One region of the Mesorhizobium sp. CA12 genome, then DNA from elsewhere that is predicted to be linked to it. Evidence: predicted binding sites of a transcription regulator. Region 1 holds the regulator's gene; each other region holds the start of a gene.
What was found. The regulator LexA, encoded in region 1, represses DNA repair genes until DNA is damaged. The targets are predictions, from matches to a motif close to TGTTCNNNNTGTGTTCNG.
Positions count from the first base shown of each region.

Region 1 (10,208 bases):
CGGCGAGCTCAAGCTTGACAAGCAGACCAAGCGCGGCCTGAAGCGCGAAGCCGACGATGCCGATTTCGGCAAGGAAGGCGCCGCGGCGATGTTCGGCGTCGGCGAAGGCGGCACCGGTTTGATCCCCTCGCCCACCGGCGACGGCCAGATCCTGTTCAAGGTCGCCGAGGTCTTCGAGCCGGCAGGCGCCGATGGCAGCGCAGTGCCGGAAGACGCGCAGAAGTCCTTCGGCGCCGGCATGTCCGACGATCTGCTCGACCAGCTGGTGGCGCAGTTGCAGTCGCAATATGACGTTCGCATCGATCCGAACGCGGTTTCGCAAGCACAGACACGATGAGCGCTCTCAAGACACACATAGCCAAGGTCGCATCGGGCACCGCGCTTTCCTTCGAGGAAGCGCGCGAGGCGTTCGACATCATCATGTCGGGCGACGCGACGCCAGGCCAGATCGGCGGCTTCCTGATGGCGCTGCGCGTGCGCGGCGAGACGGTGGGCGAGATTTCCGGCGCGGTCGCCACGATGCGCGCCAAGATGCTGCGCGTCGAGGCGCCGCAAGGCGCCATCGACATCGTCGGTACCGGCGGCGACAATTCGCATTCGGTCAACATCTCGACCGCTTCGGCCTTCGTCATTGCCGCGGCCGGCGTGCCGGTCGCCAAGCATGGCAATCGCGGCCTGTCCTCGCTGACCGGCTCCGCCGATGTGCTGACGGCGCTGGGCGTTAGAATAGATATCCCGCCGGAGACGATCGGACGCTGCATCCATGAGGCCGGCGTCGGCTTCATGTTCGCGCCGGCGCATCATCCGGCGATGAAGCATGTCGGGCCGACCCGCGTCGAGCTCGGCACGCGCACCATCTTCAACCTGCTCGGACCGCTGTCGAACCCTGCCGGCGTCAGCCGCCAGATGGTCGGCGTCTTCCTGCCGGAGTGGATCATGCCCGTGGCCGAGACGCTCAAGGCGCTGGGCGCCGATCACGCCTGGGTCGTCCATGGCGACGGCTATGACGAGATCACCACGACGGGCGAGACCCAGGTGGCTGAGCTTGCCGGCGGCGAAATCCGCAGCTTCACCCTGACGCCGGAAGCCGTCGGCTTGAAGCGACACACAAAGGAAGAGCTGCGCGGCGGCGACGCGGCCTACAACGCCAAGGAATTGCGCGATATGCTTGGCGGAGCCGCCGGCGCCTATCGCGATACGGTGCTGATGAATGCCGGCGCCGGGCTGGTTGTGGCCGGCAAGGTGACGACGCTGGCCGACGGCATCGCGGCGGCGGCGCAAGCGATCGACAGCGGCCGCGCGCTTGCGGTGCTCGACAAGCTCATCGAGATTTCGAACGGATAGACCCCTTGTCCGATATCCTGCGCAAGATCGAAGCCTACAAGCGTGAAGAGATCGCCGCGGCGAAGCTCGCCGTGTCGTTCGCCGAGATCAAGACGAAGGCCGGGGACGCCGAGCCGCCGCGCGGCTTCCTTGCCGCGCTGGAAGCCAAGCGCCGAGACGGCGGTTTCGCGCTGATCGCCGAGATCAAGAAGGCCAGCCCTTCCAGGGGCCTGATCCGCGCCGATTTCGATCCGCCGTCATTGGCACAGGCCTACCAGCAAGGTGGCGCCGCCTGCCTTTCGGTGCTTACGGACGCCCCGTCTTTCCAGGGCGCTCCCGAATTCCTGACAGCCGCTCGGGCAGCGGTGCGCCTGCCGGCTCTGCGCAAGGATTTCCTGTTCGATCCCTACCAGGTCTACGAAGCACGCGCCTGGGGCGCCGACGCGATCCTGATCATCATGGCGAGCGTCGACGACGCGCTTGCCCGGGACCTTGAAGCGACCGCCTTCGAGCTCGGCATGGACGCTCTGGTCGAGGTGCACGACGAAAACGAAATGCAACGCGCGCTTCGCCTTTCGTCGCGGCTGATCGGCATCAACAACCGCGATCTCAGAACCTTTGAAACCAGCCTCGACGTCTCGGAGCGGCTGGCGGCCATGGTGCCGGCGGATCGGCTGCTGGTCAGTGAAAGCGGCATCTTCACGCATCAGGATTGCCGCCGGCTGGAGAAGAGCAAGATCGGCACCTTCCTGGTCGGCGAGAGCCTGATGCGGCAGGCCGACGTGGCCGCCGCCACGCAACTGCTGCTCACCGGCAAGGCGCGTGCCGAGGCCGTTTGAGGATGGTCTCCCTTACTCATCTTGGCGCTAAAGGCGAAGCCAATATGGTCGACGTCGGCGACAAGGCCGAGACGACGCGCACGGCAGTCGCTGAAGGGTTTGTCTCCATGCAGCCGGAAACGCTGGAGATGATCCTGGCCGGCGACGCCAAGAAAGGCGACGTATTGGGGACTGCCCGTATCGCCGGCATCATGGCCGCAAAGAAGACGCACGAACTGATCCCGCTCTGCCATCCGCTGCTTCTGACCAAAGTTGCCGTCGAGATCGAGCCGGACCATTCCTTGCCAGGTCTCAAGGTCACCGCGCTCGCCCGCGTCACCGGCAAGACGGGCGTGGAGATGGAGGCGCTGACCGCCGCTTCAGTCGCCTGCCTCACCATCTACGACATGGCCAAGGCAGCGGACCGCGGGATGGTGATTTCCGGCGTCCGGCTGGTCGAGAAGACCGGCGGCAAATCAGGCGACTACAAGGCAGGTTCATAATGGCCTTGCTCCCGGTCACCGAGGCGCTCGAACGCCTGCTCGACGGCGTGACGGCTCTGCCGGGCGAGCGCGTTCCGCTGGCTGACGCGGCGGGTCGCGTGCTGGCCGAGCCGGTGGTCGCGCTGCGCACGCAGCCACCTTTCGATGCCTCCGCGATGGACGGCTATGCCGCACGCTTCTCCGATGTCGCCTCGGCGCCGGCGCTACTCGAGGTCATCGGCGTGGCGCCTGCCGGGCGCGGTTTCTCCGGAACCGTCGGGGAAGGCCAGGCCGTGCGCATCTTCACCGGAGCGCCGTTGCCGGAGGGCGCCGACACGGTCGTCATCCAGGAAAACGTCCGCGATCTCGGCAATGGCAGGATCGAAGTGACGGAGCCGACCACGGAAGGACGCAATGTGCGTCGCCGCGGGCTCGACTTCGGCCAGGGCGACGTGCTGCTCGAAAAGGGCCGCGTGCTCGATGCAGCGGCCCTTTCGCTGGCGGCCTCGGCCAACCACCCAGCCCTGAACGTCGTGCGCCGGCCGCTGGTCGCGATCATCGCCACCGGCGACGAATTGCTGCCCCCGGGCAGCGCGCTCGGCCCCGACCAGATCATTTCGTCGAATGCCTACGGCGTTGGAGCCGCCGCCCAGTCGGTCGGCGCGCTCGCGCTCGATCTCGGCATCGCCGCCGACCGCCAGGAGGCGATTGCCGCGCTGGTCCGGAAAGCGGTCGAGGCGGACGCCGATGTCATCGTCACGCTCGGCGGCGCCTCGGTCGGCGACCACGACCTCGTCCATAGCGTGCTGACCGGCGAAGGCATGCAGCTCGATTTCTGGAAAATCGCCATGCGCCCCGGCAAACCACTGATGTTTGGCCGGCTTGGCCATATCCGCTGCATCGGCCTGCCCGGCAATCCGGTGGCAAGCATTGTCTGCTCGCAACTCTTCCTGAAACCGCTGCTTGCCCGGCTCGGTGGCCGCGATCACCATCAGGATATGCGAACGGCCCGGCTTGGCACCGCGATGCGGGCCAACGACCTTAGGCAGGACTATGTGCGCGCCGTCGTGCGCGAGGACGCCGGCACCTTGGTCGCGATACCTTTCGGAATCCAGGACTCCTCGATGCTGCGGATGCTCGCCGACGCCAACGGCCTGATCGTGCGCGAGCCCTTTGCGCCGGCGGCGGAAGCCGGCGCTGAATGCAGCGTGCTCATGCTGCGCTAGGCGTCGACGAAGTCGATCCTGATACGTCGACGAAGTCGATCGTAACCCTTATTCGTCCACCAGCGTACGGGTCAGGGGATGATCCGGGTCGGCGAGGCCATCGACAATGTTGAAATGATGTCGGTCCGGCTCGACCACTGAACGGGTGGAGGCGCCGAGCCCGGTCCAGATGTTGGCGAGCAACGCGCTCTGGCGCAGGAATTCCGCACGCTCGCCGCCGCCGGCCCAGCAGGTGATGCAGGCTCCCTGTCGAGGCCGCAACAATGCCGGGCTTTCGCTCCGCGCTTCCGGCTCGTCGATGTTCAGGGTCTCGTTCAGCGCTGTGAACATCAGCGGCCGAAGGTCGTGCAGGCCTGAAATCGAAACGACCTGGCGTATGCGCCGCGCCACATCGGATGATAGCGGTGAGGCCGTGGTCACCATCCGGCTGGCGAGATGCCCGCCGGCCGAGTGCCCGGTCAGCATCAGCGGACCATCGACCATGGCCGCCGCCTTCTCGATCGCTGCAGCGACCTCGCCGACTATGCCGCTGATCCTGGTCTGCGGGCACAGCGTGTAGGAGGGCATGGCGACGGCAAAGCCGCGGCCGAGCGCGCCTCCAGCCAGATGTGACCAGGAGCTCTTGTCCGACTCCATCCAGTAGCCGCCGTGGATGAACACGACGAGCCCCCTTGGCGCCGCAGACGGGAGAAACAGGTCGAAGCGCTTGCGCGGCGCTTCGCCGTAGACAACATCGAGCCGCGCCCTGCCCTCTGACAGCAGCCTTTCGCGAAACGCCCGCGCCGGCCGATCCCACGCAGCCGGCCAGCGGTCGCCGCCCGCGATATTGGCGCCATTTGCATAGGCGTCATCCCAGTCGACAATACGATGTCCCAGCAACGGTGTCTCCGCGATCAGGTCATTTGTTCGGCATCGCCGATTGAAAGTCAGGTAACGGTTGTTTTGATGGCAAAGCGCGCGTCTTGCCAGATGCCAGTGCGCAGGATGTCCTGCAGCACCTCGACCGCATTCCAGACATCGCGGTAGCCGACATAGAGCGGCGTGAAGCCGAAACGAATGGTGGATGGCGCGCGGAAATCGCCGATCACGCCGCGCTCGATCAAGGCACGCATCACCTGGTAGCCATGCGGATGGGCGAACGACACCTGGCTGCCGCGCTCGGCGCGTGAGCGCGGGCTCTCCAGCTCAAGACCGAAGCCGCCGCATCTGGCCTCGACAAGCCGGATGAACAGGTCCGTCAGCGCGACGCTTTTTCTCCGCACGGCCGTCATGTCGACGTCGTTCCAGATATCCAGCGCGCCTTTCAGCGCGCGCATCGACAGCACCGGCTGCGTTCCGCACAGGAACCGCCGGATGCCCGTGCCCGCGGCGTAGCCCTGCTCGAACGCGAAAGGCCGGGCATGGCCCCACCAGCCGCTGAGTGGCTGGCGAATGTCGCGGTGGTGGCGGTTCGCGGCGTAGATGAAGGCTGGCGAGCCCGGCCCGCCATTGAGATACTTGTAGGTGCAGCCGACGGCGAAATCGGCATTCGAGCCGTCGAGATCAACCGGCAGCGCACCCGCCGTGTGGCAGAGGTCCCACACGATCAGCGCGCCGGCTTCATGAGCCTTGCGGGTGAGCGCCGCCATGTCGCGCAGCCGGCCGGATTTGTAGTTGACGTGGTTGACCAGGATGACCGCGACGCGATCGTCAACCAGTTCCTCAATCGTCGGGGCATCTGCGCCTTCGAGCCGCAGCACCGTGCCGGGCCGCGTCGATGCGACGCCTTCCGCCATGTAGAGGTCGGTCGGAAAGCTGTCGTCCTCGGCAACGATCACCGAACGCTCGGGCCGCATTGCAAGTGCCGCATGCAGGACCTTGTAGATGTTGATCGAAGTCGTGTCGCAAACGACCGTCTGGCCGGGTTTCGCGCCGATCAGCCGTCCTAGCTGGTCACCCAGCTCGATGGGCATATCGAACCAGCCGGCGGTGTTCCAGGCGCGGATGAGATCCCGCGCCCATTCCTGCCTCGCGGCAGTCTCGATCTCGCTGAAGGCGTCGATCGAAGCGGCGCCCAGCGAATTGCCGTCGAGGTATATGACGTCTTCCGGCAAGACGAAGCGATCGCGCATGGCGCGCAGCGGATCCGCGGCATCCATCGCCTCGACTTCGGCGAGATCAGGAATTCCCCTCATTGTGCTGCCGCTCCATTTCGATCTGGCCAAGGGGGTTGTCTCACCACCGTCGGCGACAGGGCAAGAACCTTTGGTCCTATGTTAGCTGGTCCATAGACGGCGAAGACTGCGGATCGGAACTTCGCCAACGTTGGCATTTTGGGTTCGTTTCGTTCACGGTGCCACGCGCTTACGGTACGAGCCGACGTGATCCCAACCACTGCTTCGTGATCGTGTCGGGTTGTATTTCAGCTTAAGGGGAACTCCAAAATCGAGCGGAATCAATGCCGCTGCCCCAGGAGGGGCAGCCGGCCGTCACCGGATGCGACATTGTTTCGGCAGCCTTAACAAATTCACTAAACTTTAAACGGTTGCGGAACACAACTGGAACAGATAGTGTTTGTTCTGGGTTTGTTTTTCTGATTCTGGTTTCAGAACCCGTGGGGGCCGCCGATGCTGACGCGCAAACAACATGAACTCCTGATGTTCATCCATGAACGCCTGAAGGAGAGCGGGATTCCTCCATCATTCGATGAGATGAAGGAGGCGCTCGACCTTGCCTCCAAGTCCGGCATCCATCGGCTGATCACTGCGCTGGAAGAACGCGGCTTCATTCGCCGGCTCCCGAACCGGGCGCGCGCGCTGGAAGTGCTGCGCCTGCCCGACTCGATCGCGCCTGGCCTGAATGCCGCGAAGAAGTTTTCGCCAAGCGTCATCCAGGGCGGCCAAGGCAATCTCAGTCGCCAGGTCAAGCCGACGACGCCATCGCGCACTCCGAGACCAAGCAATGACGACGAGGCCGCGGCGGCCGTATCCATTCCGGTGATGGGCCGCATCGCCGCCGGCGTGCCGATTGACGCCATCCAGCACCAGACGCATTCGATCTCGGTGCCGCCGGACATGATCATGGGCGGCGAGCATTACGCGTTGGAGGTCAAGGGCGACTCGATGATCGAGGCCGGCATCTTCGATGGCGACACCGTCATCATCCGCAATGCCAACACGGCAAGCCCGGGCGAGATCGTGGTGGCGCTGGTCGACGATGAGGAGGCGACGCTTAAGCGTTTCCGCCGCAAGGGTGCCTCGATCGCGCTCGAGGCCGCCAACCCGGCCTATGAGACCCGGATCTTCGGACCGGATCGGGTCAAGGTTCAGGGCAAGCTCGTCGGACTTATCCGCCGCTACTGAGCAGAACTGCCCGGCCTTCTTCGCCCGGACGACAATCTATTGGGCCGGTGCGGCGGCTGGTTTTTCCGGCTGCTTATAGGGCGCCAGTCCCCTCGCCTCGCGCGTGTATTTCCGCTGCTCGTGCCAGGGTCGGTATGGTTCTACGACCGCGTAGCGGACGGTTGGCCGCGCGGTTGCCGATTGCGGATCGAAGAAAACGGCGGCGCTGCCGTCGCGCGCCAGCTGCCGCTTGGTGACGACGAGCACACGCGGATCGCGGCACGGGTTATAGGCCGTGGCGTCGTTGATGACGATGAGGTCGGCGAAGCCGCAGGCCGGCCGGGCGGTGTCGCGGGTCTCGGCGAGCGCGACGATCGCGCCGGAAGGATGCCGACCGATGCAGAGATCGCCGCTGCAATAGAAGGGCGAGCCGGGCGGCAGGTCGACGGGATCGGCAATGTCCAGCGTATCTTTGGCGAACCTTTCCGGCGGCACGATTTCCTCGGCTTTCAGCGCCCGTTTCCAATTGTCGGTGGTGAACTCGTTGGAGCGTTCGCGATTGACGGCAAGCTCGCCGCCGCCGATCGGCATCGCCACCAGATGCGCATCCTCCGAGATAAGCACGTCCGGTGTGCGGACGTGCGGAATGGCCAGCAGCGCAGCGAGCGCGAAAGGTACGGCGGCAAGCCTCAGCCAAGTGGTAGCCATGGTCGCGATGACCAGCGCGACCGTCGCCAGCAGCACCGACTGAATCGAGATCAGCCCCACGGCGTCGACCGGTGAGCGCTCGGAAATCCATGCCGAAATGGCGATCATCGCCGTCAGGCCTTTGCCCATGACAAAGAGGAAGGGACCGTCGAAGCCGAAGGGCATGGCCAGCGCGCTCAGCACGGCGAACGGCATGACGACCAATGAGACGATCGGCATGACCGCCAGATTGGCCAGCAGGCTGAGCGGCGACACCCGCTGGAAGTGCCAGATGGCAAACAACAATGTTGCGCTGCCCGCGATGAGCGACGTCACGGCGGCGCCACCCGCTCCAATCGCCAGTTTTCGCGATAAGAACCCGAGAAACGAACGCTTTGCCGGCGGCGCGGTCGTTTTGCCGGCGCGATAGTCGGCAAAGCCGGCATAGGCGCCGACCAGGGCGGCGGTGGCGGCGAAGGACATCTGGAAGCTCGGGCCGACCACTTCATGCGGCGAGACCAGGATGACGGCGATGGCAGAGATCGCCAGGTTGCGCATGGTCAGCGCTGCGCGGTCGAAAAGCACGGCGACCAGCATCACGCCAAGCATGATGAAGCTTCGCTCGGCCGCCACCACGATGCCGGAGATCACGAGATAGGCGGCGATCGACGCCAGCGCGATGCCAGCGGCATATTTCTTCACCGGCCGGCGCGACGAGAAATCCGGAAACAGCGCGAAGGCGCCGCGTAGCAGGACCATGATCGTGCCGGCGACCAGCGCCATATGCAGTCCCGAGATCGAAATGATGTGGTAGATGCCGGTCCGCCGCATCGACTCGTTGATTTCGTCCGGAATGCCGGCACGAACGCCGACGATCAGCGCCGCCGCGATCTCGCCCTCGGAACCGCCGATGCTGCTCCTGATGTGGTCGGCAATTCCCTCGCGTCCGTTTTCTACGGCCGATGCCACGCGTGCGCCAAACGGCACCTCCGTTGGCGCACTCGGGGTCGGCGCGACAAGTTTCGGATCGCCCAGGAAAAAGCCACTGGCGCCGATGCCGGCAAAATAGCTGTCGAAGGAAAAGTCGTAGCTGTCAGGCCGAACCGGACCTGTCGGCGGCAGCAGCTTGGCATAGCCGGTCAGCATCGACCCGGCCGACATGCCGGACGGGATCCTGCGCGCCGACAGCCTGATGCGGTCCGGCGCGTAGCGCAGCTTCGGACGCTCCGTGGATATCAGATCTATGGTGAGCCGGACACGGCCGTTGGCCATCGCCTCGGCGGTGACGAGGCGGCCCGTCAGCCGTGTCTGGATTTCGGAACCCAGCATCGGGGTCGCCATCCGCCAGGTCTCCACCTTGGCCGCGAGAAAGCCCAAGACGCAGAAAAACGCCGCCATGAAGACAAGGTGCGTTCTGTGCCGGGAACGCGAGACCGCCGCGCAGACCGCCATCAGGGCGACCGCCGCGAGCGGCCTGTAGAGGTCCGGCTCGGCGCTCAGCGAGAAGTAACAGATCACGCCGGCTGCCAGGAACACCGGCACCAGCAGAAAGCCGACGCCACGGTCGAGCTCGGTCGCGGCCGCCGTGCCAACGCTTCGGCGCAGAGCAGGAAGCGAAACGCGGCCAAGCCGTCTGCGGATCCGGCCGTCGTTGGCTGTCGGCGAGGCTGGCGGTAACGTGCCGCCGCCGGTCGGCAGAAGCCCGGCTGGCGGACGCGGCGCCGGAAGCGAAAGCGGCGTTCCCTCTTCGGGCACGGCATGAGCAAACATCAGGCGTTCGCTGACGCCTGCTGTCGTTCCCCCGCTCTCCTCCGCGCCCCGGCCACGTCCAGCCATCGGGTCTGCCCCTTGCGCCCCAGACCGCCTATGCTACATGAACGCCGGTCGCGTGGAAGTCTGCGCGAAACATGCATTTTTCAGCGCTTCCTCGAGAGTTCCATGTCCGACAAGGTCGTCACCCGTTTTGCCCCCTCGCCTACAGGTTACCTGCATATCGGCGGGGCGCGCACGGCGCTGTTCAACTGGCTCTATGCCAAGCACACTGGCGGCACGATGCTACTGCGCATCGAGGATACCGATCGCGAGCGCTCCACCGAAGCCGCCACGGCTGCCATTCTCGACGGGCTGACCTGGCTTGGCCTCTCCTGGGATGGCGACGCCGTCTCGCAGTTCGAGCGCGCGCCGCGTCACCGCGAGGTGGCGGAGCAGCTCGTGCGCATGGGCAAGGCCTATTACAGCTACGAGACGCCGGCGGAACTGGAGGCGATGCGCGAGGCCGCACGTGCCAAAGGCCTGCCGCCGCGTTACAACGGCCATTGGCGCGACCGCGGCCCCTCCGAGGCGCCGGCAGGC
Region 1 is NZ_JAIUHT010000001.1:837,313-847,520, reverse strand. It holds gene LB520_RS04070 (peptidylprolyl isomerase) at 1-337, shown strand, start outside; gene trpD (anthranilate phosphoribosyltransferase) at 334-1,344, shown strand; gene trpC (indole-3-glycerol phosphate synthase TrpC) at 1,350-2,162, shown strand; gene moaC (cyclic pyranopterin monophosphate synthase MoaC) at 2,165-2,644, shown strand; gene glp (gephyrin-like molybdotransferase Glp) at 2,644-3,849, shown strand; gene LB520_RS04045 (alpha/beta hydrolase) at 3,898-4,728, opposite strand; gene kynU (kynureninase) at 4,776-6,023, opposite strand; gene lexA (transcriptional repressor LexA) at 6,456-7,190, shown strand; gene LB520_RS04030 (ComEC/Rec2 family competence protein) at 7,227-9,692, opposite strand; gene gltX (glutamate--tRNA ligase) at 9,795-10,208, shown strand, end outside.

Region 2 (10,208 bases), on a different contig from region 1:
CCTTGCCTGGGTTCGTTCGCTATCTGGCAGACCTGAAGCGGGATTCCGCCTTCCAGCAGTATAGCGATACCCGGCAAGCCCTGCGGAGCGGCATGCAGAGGCTATGGGGCGGCCTACGGGCAGCGACCGAGCGCAGCGGAGGTATCCTCCACATAGAAGAGCGGGTGCGCGACTTCGAAGCCGAAGCGCGGGATGAAGCCCGTTATGAAAGGGAGATGGAAGACTGGCAGCAAGCCACATTAACAGAGCGGAAGCGCTGGCGGCGGGAAGGTGCGGCGCCGCGGAAACCGCAGACACCAATCTATAAGACAGTACCCCGCCCGATTGGGTCAGTCGGCGCCGGTACTTTCTTTTCGTCTACCAACGCTCCGCGTCGCGACCTGGAGGACATCGCCGCTCAGTTCGAGAGCCTTGCCGTTGACCCGGTCAGTGCAATGTCGGCATTCGAGAAGCTGCATTATTTCGGCTACAATGGCAGGAAGGACGCCCGGGGCAGCTTCATGCGGTTGGCATTTGGGTTTGGCGACACCAGCAACAAAGGCATGGCCACGCTTCTCAAGCAAGTTTCTGTGCTGCTCGAGAGGATTGAGGAACAGATCGACCGCCTCGCCGAACTGCCTGCCCTCTTCCAACCTGCGAAGCTTGAATTGATTGCCAATTGGGGGACGGCACACCATCTTGGCGGACATTTCCGGGCCGAGCGGAGGACCTTGATTTTTGCGCACGATGCGGGGTCTATCCATCAAGTAGGGCTACCGGCAGGTTATAGCGTCCCCAGCAAGGCTGGCATCGAACTCTTGCGGGCTACGATGAGCGACAAACAGGGATTGGCTGACGGCATGGGAAGAGTGATCCCCGACTCTCCCGGACACGGTGATTTAACATAATGGATATTATGCAAGTTAAGTATTTGATCGATTTATAGCTTTCCGATCGGCGTTGTACTCTGTCACGACGCCATGAGCGGCGCCGAGCTTGCTGAACAGTCTGCGGGACTATCGGGCAGCGCCTGGTCGTCAGCCAAAAACGCCGACATTCGCGGCCGCCGAAGTGGCTGAATCACGGTTGGCATGCAATGTTCTGAGCCTGCTTGCGAGAGCATTTGTGAGAGCCGCTAGCCCTTCACCATTGTTGAGATAAGGAAGAAACCGATGGTGACGTAGGTCGAAAGGGATATCGTCGGCAGACTGGGTGATCGGAATGACGTGCTTACCCAGCGTGTGAGCAATCCCAGCTTCATAAAAGACGTTGGGATTTTTGCCGGTGAAATCGCAAACGACAACGAACGATCGGTAGATGAGACCGAAAATGTCCTGGATGACGGCCGACTCCTTCCAGATATTGTCGGCCCGTTCACAGCTCATGCCGCTTTGGCTGCAGGCTTGCTGAATCGCACTATATACGCCATTCAAGCCGGCGGAGAACGGCATCATCACCGAAACCAGATAGGGGTCTGGTAATTCCGCCGGCAAAGTGAAGGCAGATGGCTGAAAATAGATGCGAGGCCCGGTGTTCGCGGCGCTCGAGATCGTTTGGCCTCCGCCCCCAAATTTGCCGCCGATATAATTGTCAACTTCGGAAAAGTTGGCTTCCTCACGTTCAACAATGCGCATCAACACCTCCAAGGCACAGCCAGCGTAGTCGTCGTCCCCGAAGCTGAGGCTGCGCAGGAGCCGGGAGTGCGAGCTGATCAAGTCGTAGCAGCCGGTGAGAGTGCCAAGCTCCAGCCAGTTTTCATGCTTGAAGTGTTCAACCGCAACATCCTTTAGGACGAGGACTTTCCGTCGTGTTTGTGCGTCTACGTACATGGACTCGATTCTGATGTGAGAAGCCGGGATGGAGCACTACGCCGTGGATATACCAGAAAGGCAGGGCAATCTGCTCTAGATATCAAATTTAGCTCAAAAGGCACCAGCTGCATGGCTTGCGGACGCAACCGGCGCTGGATTCCAATCTGCTTGAAGGCGGCGGATACCCAATATCGGTCTAAGCTATTGACTTAATGCATAAATACGAGTGCCATGGCAAAACTTCTGCCGTTTTAAGGTAGGAAAGCGAATCCGAATCGACTGGGGTTGTTGGAAGCTTTTCGAACTTTCTGCCTTGAGCCTCCAGCCGAATTGCGCGCGCTGATAAAGGAAATTGGCGGGTCTCGATCCGCAGTGCGACTTTGATCGAAGCCTTTATCTCGGCGCTCCAGTCGGAAGACCACTACATCGCGAGACCCACTATCGAGGAAGCACTCTTCTGCTATCGGCGACGCTCTGCATACCTCGCAACGTCGCCGAAGATCGCTCGAAATTAGGTGGCATGGACCACGTTCTCGATAGGCTAATGCCCGTCGCGGCGCGCCCGAGGTTTGACCCACCAACGGCGCCGCCTTTACGAAGCCCTTGGCTTTCGTTTTGCAGGCGCCTTTCGGGTCGGGGTAGGTTGCGGTTTGCGTCCAAGCCCCGCCGCCTTTGCTAGCGTGGATCTTTGGGCCGCATAGTTTGGCGCAACCATCGGGTAGTCTGGCTTCAACCCCCACTTCTCGCGGTATTCGTTTGGAGTGAGTCCGTAGTGTACCGCGAGATGGCGTTTCAGCGATTTGAATTTCTTCCCGTCTTCAAGGCAGATGATGTGATCTGGCGTCACCGACCTTTTCGGATTGACGGCGGGTTCATGCTGAGACGGCTCGGGCACATTCGGCTGACCAAGGCCTGTAAGCGACGAATGTATCGACGCGATGAGGTCCGGCAACCCAGCGACGGGCAGGGGGTTTTGGCTGACATAGGCAGAGACAATGTCTGCAGTCAGCCCGACCAGATCAGCCGTCACGGCTTCGTTTTGATCACTCAAGTATTCGCTCCTGGTATGGGGTCAAATGCGCATCGCCCACTTTTCGTATATCGCAATTTTGAGCGATGCCGAGATAAATCTACCAGCCGGTCCTTTCCCCGTCCGGCCACAGCACGGCTCAATGCTCGTTAGGAGCGCGAGGTCGTTGAGGGTCCCTGTTCGCCGTCACAATGAGTGCAGGCGGTTACCGTCTTCGGACTAAGCTTTTCGGTTCAGTGTGTTTGCAATCCGGGAATTGATTGCACCCACGAAACTTCGATCCGTCTTTGTTGCGCCGCTCCACCAATTGGCCGACGAGGCAGGCTGGACATTGGCTCAATTCCGCTCCCTCAACCGTCTCGAAGCGAACTTCGTCGCCGGCGATCTCGCAAAGTTCCTGAATATAGCGGGATGGCTGACGGCGATTGGTAAGCATGTAGACGCCTCGGCTGGCACGCGTGAGCGCTACGTAGAACAGGCGTCGTTCTTCCGCGTAGGTGAAGGTCTCGGGTCGGGGAATGACCAAGTTCAGCAGTTCGTCGTCTTCGATGCGGCTTGGTACGCCGTAATTGCCCTCGCTGACATCGAGCAGGATCGTATAGTCGGCCTCAAGGCCCTTTGCCCGGTGAAACGACAGCCCGGTCACTTCGATGTTGGCAAAGGACGGCGGCCTTCCTTCGAAGAGATCGAGGACGTTGTAGCGCCACAAAACCAGAACCTTGAGCTTGTCGCGCTTTTTGTCGCGCCACCGGTTGGCGATGTCACCCAGAGCGGCATCAAGCCGTTCGAGCAGGCGTTGACAGGCCGCTGCGAAGTCAGGCTTGTCGCGTTTATCATCGACGGGAATGACACGAATCGATCGCGAGACGGCCGGGCGCGTCGAGCGGACGGACTTCTTGATCTGTTCAGGATTGCGCTGGACGAACTTGGCAGCCGTCTCGGCAATGAGCTGGTTACAGCGATACGTCTGCTCCAGGCGTCCCTGCCAACTGGTCCCGAAATTCGCTTCGAACCGGGTAAAGATCGTGATGTCGGATCCGGCAAAGCGATAGATCGACTGCCAGTCGTCTCCGACCGCGAACACCTTGCTGAACGCTTTCTGCTGTTTGAGCGCCTTGATGAGGTTGGCGCGCGGCTCGGAAATGTCCTGAAACTCATCCAGCAGAATCAGGCAGTAGGGACTTCGATATCGGCCTGTCTCGACCAGCCGAACCGCATCCGCGATCATCGAATCGAAGTCGATCCGCCTGGTTTCCTCAAGCTTCCGGGAATACCCTTGAGTGATCGTCCAGACCACGCGCGCGAACAGCCTCCCGCGCTCCTTGTCATGCAAGGTTTTGGCACGTTCGAGCAGCATGTCGAGCGTGAGGTGACTGGCACGTATGTGCTTCAAGCAGGTGGATATCAGCTGGTGATAGTGCTTGATAACGACCGGATCGAGCGCCTTGGTGATTTCGGCGTAGCTCTTTCGCTCGAAAGGTATTGAGCGACGCGTCAGTTCGGACTCCAGCGTGCTGAGCAGCGTCTCGTCGCTGGCTTGAGCGGAAGTAGTCTCGAAGAAATCGATCTCATTGCGGCGATATGCCTGCCGCTTGTTCTCGGCGTGCTCGGCGTAGTCCGCAAAGGGTGAGCTTCCGTCCGCATCGAGCGCGAAATGCTCATGCACAGTTTCGGTCTGCGGATAGTAGAAATCTGGATGCAGATGGCGGATGTCGCCACCGTCTTCCTCCACCGCAATTTGTCGCTCATATTCGAAGGCGACTGAATGCAGCCAAAGCCAGTTGGCGATCTTCTTCTCCTGCAACGACTTTACGATCACGGCGGACAAGGAACCGATCGTGGCGCTACCCTTTCTAAGGGTGTCCGATACGTAGCGCCGGTAGTCGGCCTCCCCGTCAAATACCTCTATCGGGATGTCGGCCTTGGGATGCACGACGAGAAGCTCGGCCCACATCCGGGCAAATTCCGGATCGCTCTCTACAAGGTTCTGGATTATCGCCTCGATGACCCTGGTTTCGCCAGCGGGATGATCCACCCAGTTGGCGAGCTGCGGTGGCCGACCCTCGACCTCCTCAATGATTCCGCGTCCCAGCGCATGAAATGTAGTGACCCGACACCCCAGAGCGTCCTCCGCGACCTGTAACTGGGCGGCGATCCTCGTCCTGAGTTCATCGGCTGCGTTTCTGTTGAAAGCCAGGAGCAGGATCTCCTCGGGCCGATAGAGCTGCTTCTGAAGAACGTAGGCGACTTTGCCCACCATGGTCGCGGACTTGCCAGACCCTGCCGAGGCGACCAGCAGGTTGTTGTCCTCCAGGCGGATGCAGGCCTCGCGCTGCTGATCGGAAAACGAGCGCCGGTCGAGATCGTCGAAGAATGACTGGAACCTTGTCAATTCCGCGCTGACGAAAGCCTCGTTGTAGGCATGGCGAACGCCCGGGTCCGTTATCATGGCGAACGAGGCCGGGAGGGAGGCCTTGATCCCTGCCGGCATCATGTCCTGGTTTAGAAGCGGGTGAGACAGGGCAGCCGCCGCGGCGCCAGGGACGCCGGCAACAGCCCTGCCCAGATCGGCCTGTGCAAGATACTGTCTGTTGCCTTCGGTAATCTCGCGAAGCCTTTCGTCGACATCCAGCAGGCGATCCTTCTCGGTGGCGAGCAGCCCAAAAAGGTGAGTGTTGATGAAGGCATGAAGGTCTGCGGCCAGTTGTGTGGCCGCGTCACCTGACAGCGCCGATAGCAAGTCTGTTCTGCCACGAGCGCGGATCTCCACAGTGTGCCACAAGAGAGCCTTGCTGGTGGAAATCGACACGATATCGAGGCAGCTGAGCTCGACCTCGCTATCTTGAGCCAGCCGGAAATGCCCCGAGTTTTTTGGGTCTAGGGTCAGCTTCCATTTTCCCGCTGGAAACATTCGCGCCAAGAAACCTGGCCGGTAGGTCCGCGAGCGGCCAGATAGCAATTTGGTCAAGGCCACGTTCAATACGCTCGGTAAGCAAGATGTCCTCAGGAGCGAATATCAGCAACAGATTGAGATGTTCCAAATCATCATGGTTGGAAATTGATCGGGCCGCGATGTAGGTCGCGGCTCTTTTCCGTTGCCCGTCACGGGAAACAACCCAACCCCGGCTGCGCGTCAATGATCTCATTAGATGGTTGCGGCGAATTACACCCTGCCAAGCGCCGGGCTTTCCTTTTACGTTCTACCGCGCCAATGATGCGAATCTGAAGTGGAGGGGCAGTAGATGGCAATCGTTCGGCGAAGCTTCGACACCATTCGAAGCAGGCTCACGGGCATCGGGTTCTTCAGTATTAGCGCGAGTTGGGATCCGCCAGTCGCACAACGGACGGTGGTCTTGCGGCTGTTCAATTTCCTGGAGAATCGGCGTGTGCTCTACGTGCCGATGCATTTCGAAGTTCCGGGCCAAGTTGATCAGTCGGTGATTCAGATTCGCAATGAGCTTACGCAAATCTTGAACGACCTTCCCGAAAATTCGCCAGCTGCACGGCGCGTCCGGCATCTGCGCACAGCCTCCCGGCGTTTTTTGGAGGATGCGCCACCGGACTACCGAAACATCGCCTATCGCTTGCGCAACGACGTCGATCATGGATCACCAATCCGGTGGCATGATCATAGCGAGCGCCCGTTGACGCCCGGCTATTTCGTGGCGTTGGGGGAGTTGCGGGCAATCTTTGGATTGCAGCTTTCGGCGCTTGCCGCCGAATTCGAGATAGACGTGGAGGAGGACCTTGCGTCGATCTTCCCCGTTGCTGTCGAGCGCCAGGATTGAATCTGTAGCACTACAACACTGCCGCTATGCTGACATGTGCGTGCGGATAAACGTCAAGGCTGGGGGATTATGTGACCGAACGTAGGGGCAAGGATTCAACCGGCGAGTGGCCAACTATAACCGAAAAGCATTGGTATGTGCTGTCTATCGTCAGTGCGACGTTCACGGCCGTCGCTATCGTAGCCGCTTTTCTGTTCATATTCGGTGATGGCTTCGATGGCGAGCATGATACCCGCTTGGCCCAAGCGCTCGCCCCGTTCGGCGTTGCACTGTTCGCGCTGGTAACTTTTTGCACGGTTAGCTGGCGAGGTTCCATTAGCGTTCGGCAGGCCAATCAAGCTGAGAACGAAGGGCGCGCAAGACTCCTTCAGGAGGGAGCTAAACTTCTGAGCGAGCCAAGCAAACCATCCCATGTGTCTGCCGGTGTCGCTACTCTAAGCGTGCTCATTCATAGCGGGCAAGGGGACTACGCGTGGAGCGCGATGAACCTGCTCGCTGATTTTGTCGAAGATCACATGCGTAACTATCACAGCAACCGGCATCGAGAACAGATTTCCGGGGTCATGCGGTCTGGAGACAAGGCAGGTCTTAACACCGGTCGAAGCATCACATTCTATGTTGCGGAAGCCGAAGAGGATTATCACTACGACGATGATCCTGTATACTGGCACTACATTCCAGGATTCGCCTCAGTAAGATATTTCGGAGAATTTCCGGTCGATGACGAATACGAAATTGATAGCCTGGAAAATGCATCATTTAACGGGGTAACAATAGCGCGATGGAAGCGCGTAACGATGGATGGTCGATTTGAGAGATCCATGTTCAAGAATTGCGGTATCACTCGTGTCGAATCGATTGATTCACTGAATCATTACGCGAATTATAAATTTGCTTTTGAGAAATGTGACTTCTCGAACTGCATATTCGCGGACGAGAAAATGCTCGTGCTGAATTTTCGAGAGGGCGAAAATTACTTTCGTGCTGATGCCCCTCCCACACTCGCCGGCGGAACTGTCGCAATCGACTGGGCTGCGTTCTGAATCGCAAAGAATGACCGAACTCCCGCGGCAAAATGCCGATAGGACACGAATCCGTCCGATATTCCCGCGGCCAGTGAGGATAGGTCGGGACACTCCGGAGGCGATAACGCCCTAACCACGCAGTTCCATCTATCCATGCCCAATGCTGCCCAGACGACGGAACTGGGGCTACTACGGTAGCAATGTAAGCGGTGTTTTGGGGCCACCTTTCGGGAGTGATCGCGATCTGTGAGGTTGCCGATCCTGTAGTGGGATCGGAGATAGGCTTGTGTCTGGACTTGACCTTACGCTTGACCCGGAGCGGCAGCTTCGGCGTTTTGAGGTGATCAACGGCGCTGGCGGCCGGCGTCACTGGTCGATGGATGATAAGGCGCGGATCGTCGCGGAGACGCTGGAGCCGAACGCAATCATCTCCGAAGTCGCCCGGCGTTATGGTCTCAGGCCACAGCAGGTGTTCGCCTGGCGCCGTGAAGCGCGCAAACAGGCCGCTTGGGTGCAGCAGGAATCGCCGGCCTTCGTGCCGGCGGTGGTGACGGCGCCGCCTCCAGGATCCGCACCGACGCGTCCAGCGCAGCCGCAGAAGCGGAAGACGGCCCGAGATGCTGGCGTGATCGAGCTTGAGATCGACGGCATCGCCATGCGGGTCGGCCGGGGAGCCGACGCCAAGACGGTTGCGGCGGTGATCCGTGCGCTGAAGGCAACCTCGTGATCGGGCCGACGGGCGCCGTCAAGGTCATGGTGGCAACGAAGCCAGTGGACTTCCGCAAGGGTGCGGAGGGGCTGGCTGCGTTGGTGCGCGAGACGATGGGCGCCGATCCGTTCAGTGGCGCAGTCTACGTCTTCCGGGCGAAACGAACGGATCGGATCAAGCTGATCTTCTGGGACGGCACCGGCGTCTGCCTCTATGCGAAGCGGCTGGAGGATGGCGAGTTCCGCTGGCCGAAAGTGCAGGATGGCGTGATGCGGCTGACGGCCGCCCAGTTGTCGGCGCTGCTTGAGGGGCTTGATTGGCGCCGGGTCCATGAAGCCCGCCGGACGCTCACTCCGGCGCAGGCGGGTTGATCCGCGACCAAGTGAATCAGCCCGGATTCCGCTATCGCTCGGAACTGGCGAATATGGTCTGATCCGATCATGGCGATGACGGCGGACCAGCTTCCCGACGATCCGGATGTGCTGAAAGCGATGGTCCTGGCGCGCGATGTCGAGAATGCTCGCCTGGCCCAGATCATCAAGGAATTGCAGCGGCACCGCTTCGGTCGCCGGGCCGAGAGCCTGCCCGAAGATCAATTGCTCCTTGGCCTCGAGGAGGTCGAGCAGATCGAGGCGGCAGGCGAGGAAGAGGCCGAGCGTGCCGATCCTGCCACGCGCAGGGAGCGCACCGCAAAGCGGCGGGCGAACCGTGGCGCGCTGCCGGCGCATTTGCCGCGCATCGAGATGGTCGTCGACATCGAGGACCATGCCTGCCCATGCTGCCGCGACGGACTTCATCGGATCGGCGAAGACGTCAGCGAGCGGCTCGACATCGTGCCGGCGCAACTGCGCGTGATCGTCGTGCGCCGGCCCAAATATGCGTGTCGTGCCTGCGAGGACGTGGTCGTGCAGGCTCCGGCGCCCGCCCGGCTGATCGAAGGCGGTCTGCCGACCGAGGCGACGGTCGCGCAGGTTCTGGTCTCCAAATATGCCGATCACTTGCCGCTCTATCGTCAGGCGCAGATCTGCGCCCGGCAGGGTATCAACCTCGACCGTTCCACGCTCGCCGACTGGGTCGGCCGCGCCGCCTGGCATCTGCGTCCGGTCCACGAGCGGCTGCTGGAGAAGCTGAAAGCCTCGCCCAAGCTCTTTGCCGACGAGACCACGGCGCCGGTGCTGGATCCCGGCCGCGGCAAGACCAAGACCGGGCAGCTCTGGGCCTACGCTCGCGATGACCGACCATGGAATGGGAGCGACACGCCAGGCGTCGCCTATATCTATGCGCCGGACCGAAAGGCGGAGCGACCGATCGCTCATCTGGCGGGCTTTGCCGGAATCCTGCAGGTCGACGGCTATGGTGGCTATCGGGTGCTCGCCGACAAGAGCGGCGCAACGCTCGCCTTCTGCTGGGCGCACGTGCGCCGGCGCTTCTACGAACTCGCCGCAGCCGGCCCAGCGCCGATCGCGAGCGAAACGCTCCGGCGCATCGCGGAGCTCTATCGCGTCGAGGACGACATCCGCGGCCAGCCGGCAGACGCACGTTGTGCCGGGCGCCAGGAAAGGAGCCGGCCGATCCTGGCCGAGCTCGAGCCCTGGCTGCGTGAGAAGCTCGGCCTGATCAGCCAGAAGGCCAAGCTCGCCGAGGCGATCCGCTATACGCTGTCACGCTGGGAGGGGCTCACCCGCTTCGTCGACGACGGACGCATTGAGATCGACTCCAATACCGTCGAGCGGTCGATCCGTCCGATCGCGCTCAACCGCAAGAACGCCCTCTTCGCGGGCTCTGACGGCGGCGCCGAGCATTGGGCCGTCGTCGCTTCGCTGATCGAGACCTGCAAGCTGAACAACGTCGAGCCGCTCGGCTACC
Region 2 is NZ_JAIUHT010000002.1:220,228-230,435, reverse strand. It holds gene LB520_RS05255 (hypothetical protein) at 1-887, shown strand, start outside; gene LB520_RS05250 (hypothetical protein) at 1,017-1,808, opposite strand; gene LB520_RS05245 (MucR family transcriptional regulator) at 2,383-2,841, opposite strand; gene LB520_RS05240 (UvrD-helicase domain-containing protein) at 3,026-5,788, opposite strand; gene LB520_RS05235 (DUF6650 family protein) at 6,063-6,608, shown strand; gene LB520_RS05230 (hypothetical protein) at 6,680-7,651, shown strand; gene tnpA (IS66-like element accessory protein TnpA) at 7,920-8,360, shown strand; gene tnpB (IS66 family insertion sequence element accessory protein TnpB) at 8,357-8,713, shown strand; gene tnpC (IS66 family transposase) at 8,783-10,208, shown strand, end outside.
Region 2: a site for LexA is predicted at 6,006-6,023, ahead of LB520_RS05240 (UvrD-helicase domain-containing protein). Genes of this name have one in related genera too.

Region 3 (10,208 bases), on a different contig from region 1:
GGTCTCGTACAGCATTCCTTCGGCTGGCCGCTCGACATGAAGACCGGCGGCGGCTCCTTCCTCTACCATCTCGAGGACAACCAAGTGGCGGTCGGCTTCGTCGTCCACCTGAACTACAAGAACCCCTATCTGTCGCCCTTCGAGGAATTCCAGCGCTTCAAGACCCATCCGGCGATCGCCGGTACCTTCGAGGGCGCTAAACGCATCGGCTACGGCGCACGCGCCATCACCGAGGGCGGCTGGCAGTCGGTGCCGAAGCTTTCCTTCCCCGGCGGCGTGCTGATGGGTTGCGCGGCAGGCTTCGTCAACGTGCCGCGCATCAAGGGCTCGCACAATGCGGTGCTCTCCGGCATGCTGGCGGCCGAGCATGTGGCCGGGGCGATTGCCGGCGGCCGCGCCAATGACGAGCTCGCTTCCTACGAGGAAGCCTGGCGCGGCACCGATATCGGCAAGGACCTGAAGAAGGTGCGCAACGTCAAGCCGCTCTGGTCGCGCTTCGGCACCATTGTCGGCGTCGGCATCGGCGGTCTCGACATGTGGCTGAACACGCTGTTCGGCTTCTCGCCTTTCGGTACGCTGAAGCATGGCAAGGCCGACTATGCGACGCTCGAACCCGCCGCCCAGCATCAGAAGATCGCCTATCCGAAGCCGGATGGCGTGCTGACCTTCGACCGGCTGTCCTCGGTGTTCCTGTCGAATACCAACCATGAGGAAAACGAGCCGGTGCACCTGATCGTCGGCGACATGGCGCTGCAGCAGCGTTCCGAGCACGATGTCTTTGCCGGTCCCTCGACCCGCTATTGCCCGGCCGGCGTCTATGAGTGGGTGGACAAGGACGGCAACGCCGCAGCTGACCCGTCGGCCAAGGATGTGCGCTTCGTCATCAACGCGCAGAACTGCGTGCACTGCAAGACCTGCGACATCAAGGATCCGAACCGGAACATCAACTGGGTGCCGCCACAAGGCGGCGAAGGCCCGGTTTACCAGGGCATGTGATCCGCTCCGACCGGGCCGTCTCGACCGCCGCTCCAACAGGCCCGGCGAAGGTCGGGTAGCCGCGCCTTATCGGCAGAGACCGTTGAAGCCGGGCGCCGAGTATGGTCTGCTTCGCCTTCAAACGAGGAGGCGGACATGCGGCGCATCAGCCTGGCGATTTTAGCTGCTGCCGGCATGCTTTCTTGCGCGCCTGCCTTCGCCGGCACCAAGCTGACCGTGCATGTGCGCAGCTACGACGTCACCGGCAGGACCGGGGCTGAACTGATCGAGGCGATGGATGGCCTCGGGCCTAGGCACGGCCATGCCACGCGCGCCATCGCCGAGACCGGCTATACCGTGCATTGGAACCTCGACGTGAAACGGGACAACGGCATCTGTCGGCTGCGTCAGGCCACCGGCATGATCGACCTGACCTACACCTTTCCGCGCCTCACATCGCCGTCCGGCCCGGTCCTGCGCGAGCGCTGGGACCGTTTCATGGCCGGCGTGCGCCAGCATGAGCATACCCATGGCCGCATCGCCAAGCAGATGATGCGGGCAACCGAGACGGCGCTTGCCGGGCTCGAGCGGCCGGATAACTGGTTCTGCACCGGTCTTCGCTGGGACGCCAGGCATCGCATCGACACGATCTATGCCGACTACGAGGCCAGGCAGAATGCCTTCGACGCGCGCGAGCACCGCGACGGCGGCCATGTCGAGAAACTGGTCAATACATTGATAGGGAAGAACTGAAACTTCAGCCCGTTCGCCTACCAAGCGGACGTCAGCTGCGCGGCTTGGCCGGCGCGTCGTTCGCCGCCAGCGCCGATTTGTGCTCGTCCTCGGGCGCGTTGCTGTCGGTCGGCAGCGTGAATTCGACCAGGACCGGCAAATGGTCGGAGCCGATGTCCTCCAGCCGGGCCGATGACAGGATCGTCACCCCGCCCTTGCTGAACACCTGGTCGATCGGCAGGCCCGCATAGCGGCGCAGAAAGTCAGGCAGCGTGCGGTGGATCCAGGTCGGACCGGCCGAAGGCATCAGAGTCATACCGCTCATTCGCGCCACCCGCCGCACCGCCGCGCTCCACGGCACGGCATTGCAGTCGCCGGCCATGATGGCGGTCTCGCCGAGCGCGGCCAGCGGTTGCGCCAGTTCGCCGATCTGCCAGTATTGCTCCTTCGGCCACGGCCAGCTGAGATGGATCGCGGCGACATTGACCGGAATGCCGCCGAAATCGATCATGGCGGTGGCCATCGCGCCGCGCGGCTCGCAACGCGGGGCGATGCCGGCGGCAAAGGGACGGCGCGAGAGCAGCGCGACGCCGAAAATGCCGTTGGGGTAGTCGCACAGGATACGATAGGGGTAGGCGCCGGCGATATAGCTGAGCTCCTTCGCCCACATGCCGGACACTTCGTCGAGCGTGATGACGTCCGGGTTGGTCCTGCCGATCAGCGACAGCACCTTCTTCGGCGTCGGATTGTTGAAGCGCAGGTTCATCTGCAACAGGCTGTAGGTGATGCGGTCGGCCGGCTTTGCGACCGCCTGCTGAGCCGACAATCTGGGCAGTGCGCCCGTCGTCGTAGCGAAGCAGGCGATGGCGAAGACCAGCACGGCGACGGCCTGCAGCCGGTAGGGACCGGCCAGCAGGGCCAGCGCGAGCAAGGCCGTCAGCAGGCTCAGATGCATGCGGAAATGCGAGAAGGAATCGAAGGCCGGATGCAGCGCGCCGAAGAACCCGGCCAAGAGCGCAGCCGAGCATGCCATCATCGCCAGGACTATCAGCTGAGCCATCATGCTCAAGCGCGCACCGCCCGTTGTCATGTTCTCCGAAGCCCCAGTCTTCCGTTCGGACCGGTTATCGGCCAAATTGCGGCCCAAGCAAGACGACCGATTGCCTCGCCGGTCGCTGGCAGGTGTGCGGTTATTGGAATGCCGTTTCGGAAAAGCTTCTGAGCTTGCGCGAATGCAGCCGCTCCATCGGCATTTCGGCCAGCTTCTCCATCGCCTTGATGCCGATGGTCAGATGCTGCGCCACCTGTCGCTTGTAGAACTCGGTCGCCATGCCGGGCAGCTTCAGCTCGCCATGCAGCGGCTTGTCGGAAACGCACAGCAGCGTCCCGTAAGGCACGCGGAAGCGGAAGCCGTTGGCGGCGATGGTGGCCGATTCCATATCGAGCGCGATGGCCCGGGACTGCGACAGGCGCTGCACCGGTCCGCGCTGGTCGCGCAGCTCCCAGTTGCGGTTGTCGATGGTGGCGACGGTGCCGGTGCGCATGATGCGCTTGAGGTCGTAGCCCGACAGGCCGGTCACTTCGGCGACCGCCTCCTGCAGCGCCACCTGGATTTCGGCCAGCGGCGGGATCGGCACCCAGACCGGCAGGTCGTCGTCGAGCACATGGTCCTCGCGGACATAGGCATGCGCCAGCACATAGTCGCCCAACGCCTGCGTGTTGCGCAGCCCGGCGCAGTGGCCAAGCATCACCCAGGCATGCGGCCTCAGCACCGCTATATGGTCGGTGATGGTCTTGGCGTTGGACGGGCCGACGCCGATATTGACCATGGTGATGCCGCCATGGCCCGGCTTCTTCAGGTGGTAGGCCGGCATCTGCGGCAGGCGGTGCGGCGGCGTTCCTTCGCTCGGCGAGCCGGCCCCCGCCTTTGTCACGACATTGCCCGGTTCGACGAATTCACTGTAGCCGCCTCCACCACTCTCCATCAGTTCGCGGGCGCGCGCCACGAATTCGTCGATGTAGAACTGGTAATTGGTGAACAGCACGAAGTTCTGGAAGTGCTGCGGACTGGTCGCCGTGTAGTGCGTCATGCGGTGCAGCGAATAATCGATGCGCTGCGCGGTGAAAGGCGCCAGCGGCCGCGGCTCGCCGAACGCCACCTCGAAGGTGCCGTTGGCGATCTGGTCGTCGGTGCCGTCGAGATCGGGCACGTCGAACAGGTCGCGGATCGGCCGCTTGATGCGCTCGGCGGCGGCGCCGTCGACATAGGTGCCTTCCAGGAAGGCGAAATGCAGCGGGATGGGTGTCGTCGATTCCGAGACCGTCACCGTCACGCCGTGATTGCGCATGATGAGCCGAAGCTGCTCGATGAGATAGTTCTCGAACAGTTGCGGCTGCGTGATCGTGGTGGCGAAATGGCCGGGCGTCGGCATATGGCCATAGGCCTGGCGCGAGTCGACCTGGCTGAACGAGGTCGTGGTGACGCCGATCTGCGGATAGAAGGCCCGGTAGCGCTTGCTTTCATCTCCGCCCGCGGCAAGGGCTGAGAAAGAATCGCGCAGGAATTTGGTGTTGCGGTCGTACAGCGTCTGCAGCGCCGCGACGGCCTTTCTGGCATCGTGGAAGTCCTGCTTGCCGAAGGGCTCCGGCATGACGACCGAGTCGATGGCTTGGGGGTAGATTCGCTTTTCCATGGCTCAATATAGAGATTTGGAAGAGCGGTTGGGAGGGGTGAGCGGACAGGAACCGCAACCCAGCTGGAGATTTTTTGTTATCGCTCCGATTCAAGGTGTGACGCGATTCAGGTCAGGCCGAGTCGAGAAAAGTGGATTCCGAGAACCGGAGCGGAGCGTACTTGAGCTACGCGAGCACCGGAAGCGCAGGAAGCCGCTTTTCGCAGGCCGGCCTGAACTGAATATCGTCACACCTACCCCCGCTGCAGGCTGATCAGCAACACGAAGCCTACGCTGGTGTTCTTGTGCGGCGGCGCCTCGATCCTATGGCTTGTATCGGCCCGCATCATCGGCACCGCCAGCACCGGGGCTGCCAGCAGCATCAGGATAAGCATCGCCCGCGGCAGCAGCCGGAGGATCTTCGTTGCATTGTCGGCGATGCGGTTCATTTCGGTGGTATCCCGGTTTCCAGCTTGGTCGATTTTAAGCTTTGTCGTTTCAGCGCTCGATTTGGTTCACGAGGCCGACAATGCGGGCACCGGCCGTTCCCAAGGGCGGGCCGAATGACCGGCCTCCGCCACCAGGATGGCGAAGAGCATGCCGAACAGGCTCATCAGCAGGCAAACGATGGTAAAGCGACGGGCAAGCATTTCTCTCTCCTTCAATGCGGGAGAAAATGCCTGACGGCCTCTGAACCGGTTCTGAGACCGGTATTCATCTGCGGTTCAAATTGATTGACGAGGGTCTTGCACCGTGCCGGTGCCACAGCGCGGCGGAGCGCTGTCGCTGCAAAAGAAAACGGGGCCGCGTAGAGCAATTCCAGGAAAAGTGTGAGCGGTTTTCCGTCCGGGATTGCGTCAAACAAAGACGCAATTCCAGGAAAAGTGTGAGCGGTTCTCCGCCCGGGATTGCGTCAAACAAAGAAATAGGGCGTTTCACCGTTCCGCAAAAACGGTGAAACGCCCTTGGCCGTCTCGTATGGTCTGGAGATTGGCGCTCAGAGCTTGTGCCAGGTCTGGCTCTTGCAGATCAGGCCGCCGAGCACGCAGCCGCTCATCTTGAGCGCGGTGCCCGAGAGCGTCGCCTTGCCGGAATAGGTCTTGTCGTTTGCCGGGTCGGTGATGCTGCCGGCATATTTGTTGTCGCCGGCCGCCTTCAGCGAGCCGATCGTCTTGCCGGCGTATTTGCCGGTCTTGAGCGTGATCGAGAAAGAACCGCTCCCGCCGATCGCCGCGGTGTCGCCGGCCTGCGTCTGCCAGTTGCCTTCGATCGGGTCGGCGCATGCGGCGCCCGCCATGATCAAGGTGGCCGCAAGGGCCACAGTCAGCTTTCGAAACATCGTGTCCACCTCCCTATAGGGTTGCGGCGGGCTCCAGTCCGCCTACCTGCCCCTTACGCAAAGGTAAAGCTAATCCAGCCGCCGCCAAAACGAAAGCGGTGCCGCGACGGAAGGTTGCAAGGATTTTCGCCGCGCGGCCGACTGAAAATAAACGCGATCGAAAAACGCTTCGGTTTCCGTGGTTAGCGAAGTCTTGATTCCGCCGCCGGCAATTTTCGTCGAATTTGACGCAAAATGGCTGAAACGCTGGATTCCCATGCTTAACGGTTTTCCGCGTTTACCTCTTGTTTTAGCTTTGTTTTCCTCAAATTAAGCAAGCCATTTAACGACGGATTCAAGGCCAGCCGTCATCCTCGAAAACATCGAAAGAGCGGGTCGCCCCGAGGGATACCAAGGGAAAAGGAGGCAGCTCTCGGGAGCCAGACAGGGGATTGAAATGGCACGCTTTGAAATGCTTGAAGACGGCTTCGGCGCCATGGGGACAACTGCCCAGGCCGACATTCTTTTCGAACTGGGCATGATGTATGCGACGGGCCGCGATTGCGAGACCGATGTCGTTGCCGCCCACAAATGGTTCAACATCGCCGCGATCAAGGGCTCGGCCCGCGCCGCCGAGCTGCGCTCGGAACTGTCGGCCACCATGTCGAAAGTCGAGATCGCCACGGCGCTGCGCGAAGCCCGCGAATGGATGACGATGCACTGATCCTCAGCGCGTAGCGCTCAGAGCTCATCGGGACAAGGCCGCGAAAAGACGGCCGGTCAAGAAGAACGAGAACGTGGCGGGTTGAGACAACCGAAGCCACGCAAAAAACAGGGAAGCGAGCGGGTTTCAGGCGCGGGGGCGTCTGGGGAGCTCGACTGCAAAAGCCGTGACCGACCGAAACAAGGTCGGCGCGGCTTTTTGAATTACGCTTGGTAATCAGGCGCGTGGCCCAAGAAATCCTCGTCGGAATGAACCAAAGCCGGCCTCACTGTCCTCTCGACAGTTTCGGCGAAGGGTGAAATTGTCCCGGCTCTGTGGAAGAAGCGCGGCCGGATCGGCACGCGCAAGTGGAGGAGTTCTTATAGTCATGAAAAAATTGGGTATTTTGAGCGCGGCCGCTTTTGGCCTGATGATGAGCGCCCCGGTTGCCTTCGCCGACGACATCACCATTTCGGTGGTCGGCCCCATGACCGGCCAGCTCGCCACCATCGGTGACCAGTTCAAGCAGGGCGCGCAGGCCGCCGCCGACGCGATCAATGCGGCTGGCGGCGTCAACGGCTCCCAGATCAAGCTCGACATCGAAGACGACCAGTGCGATCCGAAGCAGGCGGTCTCGGTCGCCAACCGCATCGTCGCCAACGGCGTCAAATTCGTCGACGGCCATGCCTGCTCGGGCTCCAGCATTCCGGCCTCGGCCGTCTATGCCGAAGCCGGCACGCTGATGATGAGCCCCGCCTCGTCCAACCCGGTGCTGACCGACGCCGCCGCCAAGGCCGGCTGGCCGACCATCATGCGCCTCTACACGCGTGACGACGCGCAGGGCGCCTTCATCGGCCCTTGGATCGCCAAGAAATACGCCGGCAAGAACGTTGTCGTCCTGCACGACAAGAGCGCCTACGGCCAGGGCGTTGCCGACGCCGTGAAGGCGACGATGAATGCCGGCGGTCTTAAGGAAGTCGATTACGAGGGCATCAATGCCGGTGAGAAGGACTATTCGGCCCTCGTCACCAAGCTGAAGGAACTGAAGGCCGACGTCGTCTATTTCGGCGGCTACCACCCCGAGGCGGGTCTGATCCTGCGTCAGGCGGCCGAGCAGAACGTCAAGTTCCAGCTGATCATGCCGGACTCGATCGCTTCGCCGGAATTCTGGCAGGTTGCCGGCCCGGCCGGTGAAGGCACCATGTTTGTCTTCCCGTCGGACCCGCAGGCCAAGCCTGAAGCGAAGGACGCGGTCGCCAAGATCAAGGCCGGCGGCTTCACGCCCGAGGGCTTCACGCTGTTCTCCTATGCGGTGATCCAGGCTGTGGCCGAAGGCGTCAAGCGCGCCGGCACCGACGATCCGGCCAAGGTCGCCGAGGCGCTCAAGGACGGCAAGCCGATCAGCACCGTGGTCGGCGACGTCATCTTCGACGAGAAGGGCGATCTGAAGAACGCCAGCTACGACATCAACCAGTGGCACGATGGCAAATACGCGCCGATCAAGCCGTAATCGGTTCTGCAAGAATCAAGGAAATGGCCGGGACGAGCCCGGCCATTTCCGTTTGTGCTGCGGCATTGACGTGCAGGGGAGGTTGTCCCGCCATACCTAATTATTTTGTCTCGTTAACGAGACAATTCGAACAGCCGCCTCAGCCCTGCCCATTCTCCGCAAACCGCACCAGCACCGTGCCGTCGCTGACCTGCGCGCCCTCTGCCGCGATCTCGGCGATCACGCCGTCATGTGGGGCGGCGATCATGTGCTCCATCTTCATCGCTTCGAGGATCAAAAGCGGCTGGCCCTTGATCACGGCATCGCCCGCCGCGGCGCGCACCAGCTTGACCAGCCCCGGCATCGGCGCGCGCAGGCTGCTTGAGGCGGCTCCGGCCTCGTCGGCCTTGGCGAGCGGATCGGGGACCGTGAACGTATAGCCGACCGCGCCCTCGAAGACGGTGACATGGCCGGGCCAGCGGGCGGCATGCGGCATGGTCCTCAAATCATGCGTGTTCACCGCATCATGCGGCGCCTCCAGCGCCACCTGGAAGCGGCCGTCCGAGCGTGCCGAAACCCGCGCCAGGATGTTCTCCTCGCCATAGCGCAAGCGGGTGCGGCGCGAGAGCGGGTGGAAATGGGCATAGCTGGAAAGCGTGGACCAGGGATCGGCGGCGGAAACGGGCACGGCGGTATCCGCCGCCGCCAGCGCCGCGGCGGCGATCGTCTCGTCGCTCGGCGCGGCAATGGCGGTGAGCGCCGCCTGGTGCCGGCCGATCAGCCCGGTATCGAGATCGCCGGCAGCGAAATCGGCATCGGCAGCGAGCGCCGCCAGGAAGGCGGTGTTGACGGTCGAGCCGGCCACTTCCGTCCGCGCCAGCATCTCGCGCAGCGTGCCAAGCGCCGAAGCCCGATCCTTGCCGTGCGCTACCAGCTTCGCGATCATCGGATCATAGAAGGGAGAAATCGCATCGCCGGCGCGCACGCCGGTCTCGATGCGTATCGCGGCACCTTCCGGCGCCGCGTCGGGGAATTTGAGATGATGCAGCGTGCCGGTCGCCGGCAAGAACCCTCTCGCGGCATCCTCGGCATAGAGGCGGGCCTCGAAAGCGTGGCCGGACAAAGCGATCTCATTCTGCATCTTCGGCAGCGTTTCGCCGGACGCGACGCGAAGCTGCCATTCGACGAGATCGACGCCGGTGACCATCTCGGTGACGGGGTGCTCGACCTGCAGTCGGGTGTTCATCTCCATGAACCAGAAGCGGTCGGCCTTGAGCCCCTGAGAGGCGTCGACGATGAACTCGACCGTGCCGGCGCCCGAATAATTGATCGCCTTGGCGGCCTTCACGGCCGCCTCCGTCATCGCCTTGCGCAGCGCCGGCGTCATGCCGGGGGCGGGCGCTTCCTCGATCACCTTCTGGTGGCGGCGCTGCGCCGAGCAGTCGCGTTCGAAAAGATGCACGGTGTTGCCGAAATTGTCGCCGAACACCTGCACTTCGATGTGACGCGGCTTGTCGACATATTTTTCCACCAGCACGCGATCGTCGCCGAACGCCGCCTTCGCCTCGCGACGCGCGCTGGAAAGCGCCTCCGAGAAATCGTCGGGATGGTCGACGCGCCGCATGCCCTTGCCGCCGCCGCCGGCGCGCGCCTTGATCAGCACCGGGTAGCCGATCTCGCGCGCCTTGGACGCAAGCAGCACGATTTCCTGCGCTTCGCCGTGATAACCCGGCACCACCGGCACGCCGGCCTTTTCCATCAGCCGCTTGGCGGCGTCCTTCAATCCCATGGCGCGGATCGAGGCGGCGGAAGGACCGATGAAGACAAGGCCTGCCGCCGTCGCCTGATCGACGAAATCGGGGTTTTCCGACAGGAAGCCGTAGCCGGGATGGATGGCCTCGGCGCCGGTGGCGAGCGCTGCCGCCACGATCCTGTCGCCGCGCAGATAGCTTTGGCCGACGGGCGAGGGGCCGATATGCACGGCCTCGTCGGCCATCTCGACATGGAGCGCGCGGGCATCCGCGTCCGAATAGACGGCGACGGTGCGCACACCGAGCCTGCGGGCGGTTCGGATGACGCGACAGGCGATCTCGCCGCGATTGGCGATCAGGATCTTGCCGAACATGGAGCCTCCGCAGCCGGGGTGTGTCTCGGGCGACGACGGCATACCTTCGCGCCCCCCTCTGTCCTGCCGGACATCTCCCCCACTAGGGGGGAGATTGGCAGCTTTGGCGCAGCCGCTCTCTTTTCAACGATAGTGATTGGCGAAAGCCGTCGTGACGTCCGATCTCCCCCCAAGAGGGGGAGATGTCCGGCAGG
Region 3 is NZ_JAIUHT010000006.1:317,644-327,851, forward strand. It holds gene LB520_RS13325 (electron transfer flavoprotein-ubiquinone oxidoreductase) at 1-996, shown strand, start outside; gene LB520_RS13330 (DUF922 domain-containing protein) at 1,132-1,728, shown strand; gene LB520_RS13335 (endonuclease/exonuclease/phosphatase family protein) at 1,760-2,770, opposite strand; gene LB520_RS13340 (AMP nucleosidase) at 2,898-4,358, opposite strand; gene LB520_RS13345 (hypothetical protein) at 4,634-4,828, opposite strand; gene LB520_RS29140 (hypothetical protein) at 4,895-5,029, opposite strand; gene LB520_RS13350 (DUF2147 domain-containing protein) at 5,377-5,718, opposite strand; gene LB520_RS13355 (hypothetical protein) at 5,788-5,976, opposite strand; gene LB520_RS13360 (sel1 repeat family protein) at 6,155-6,421, shown strand; gene LB520_RS13365 (ABC transporter substrate-binding protein) at 6,789-7,910, shown strand; gene LB520_RS13370 (acetyl/propionyl/methylcrotonyl-CoA carboxylase subunit alpha) at 8,050-10,014, opposite strand.
Region 3: a site for LexA is predicted at 6,004-6,021, ahead of LB520_RS13360 (sel1 repeat family protein). Genes of this name have one in related genera too.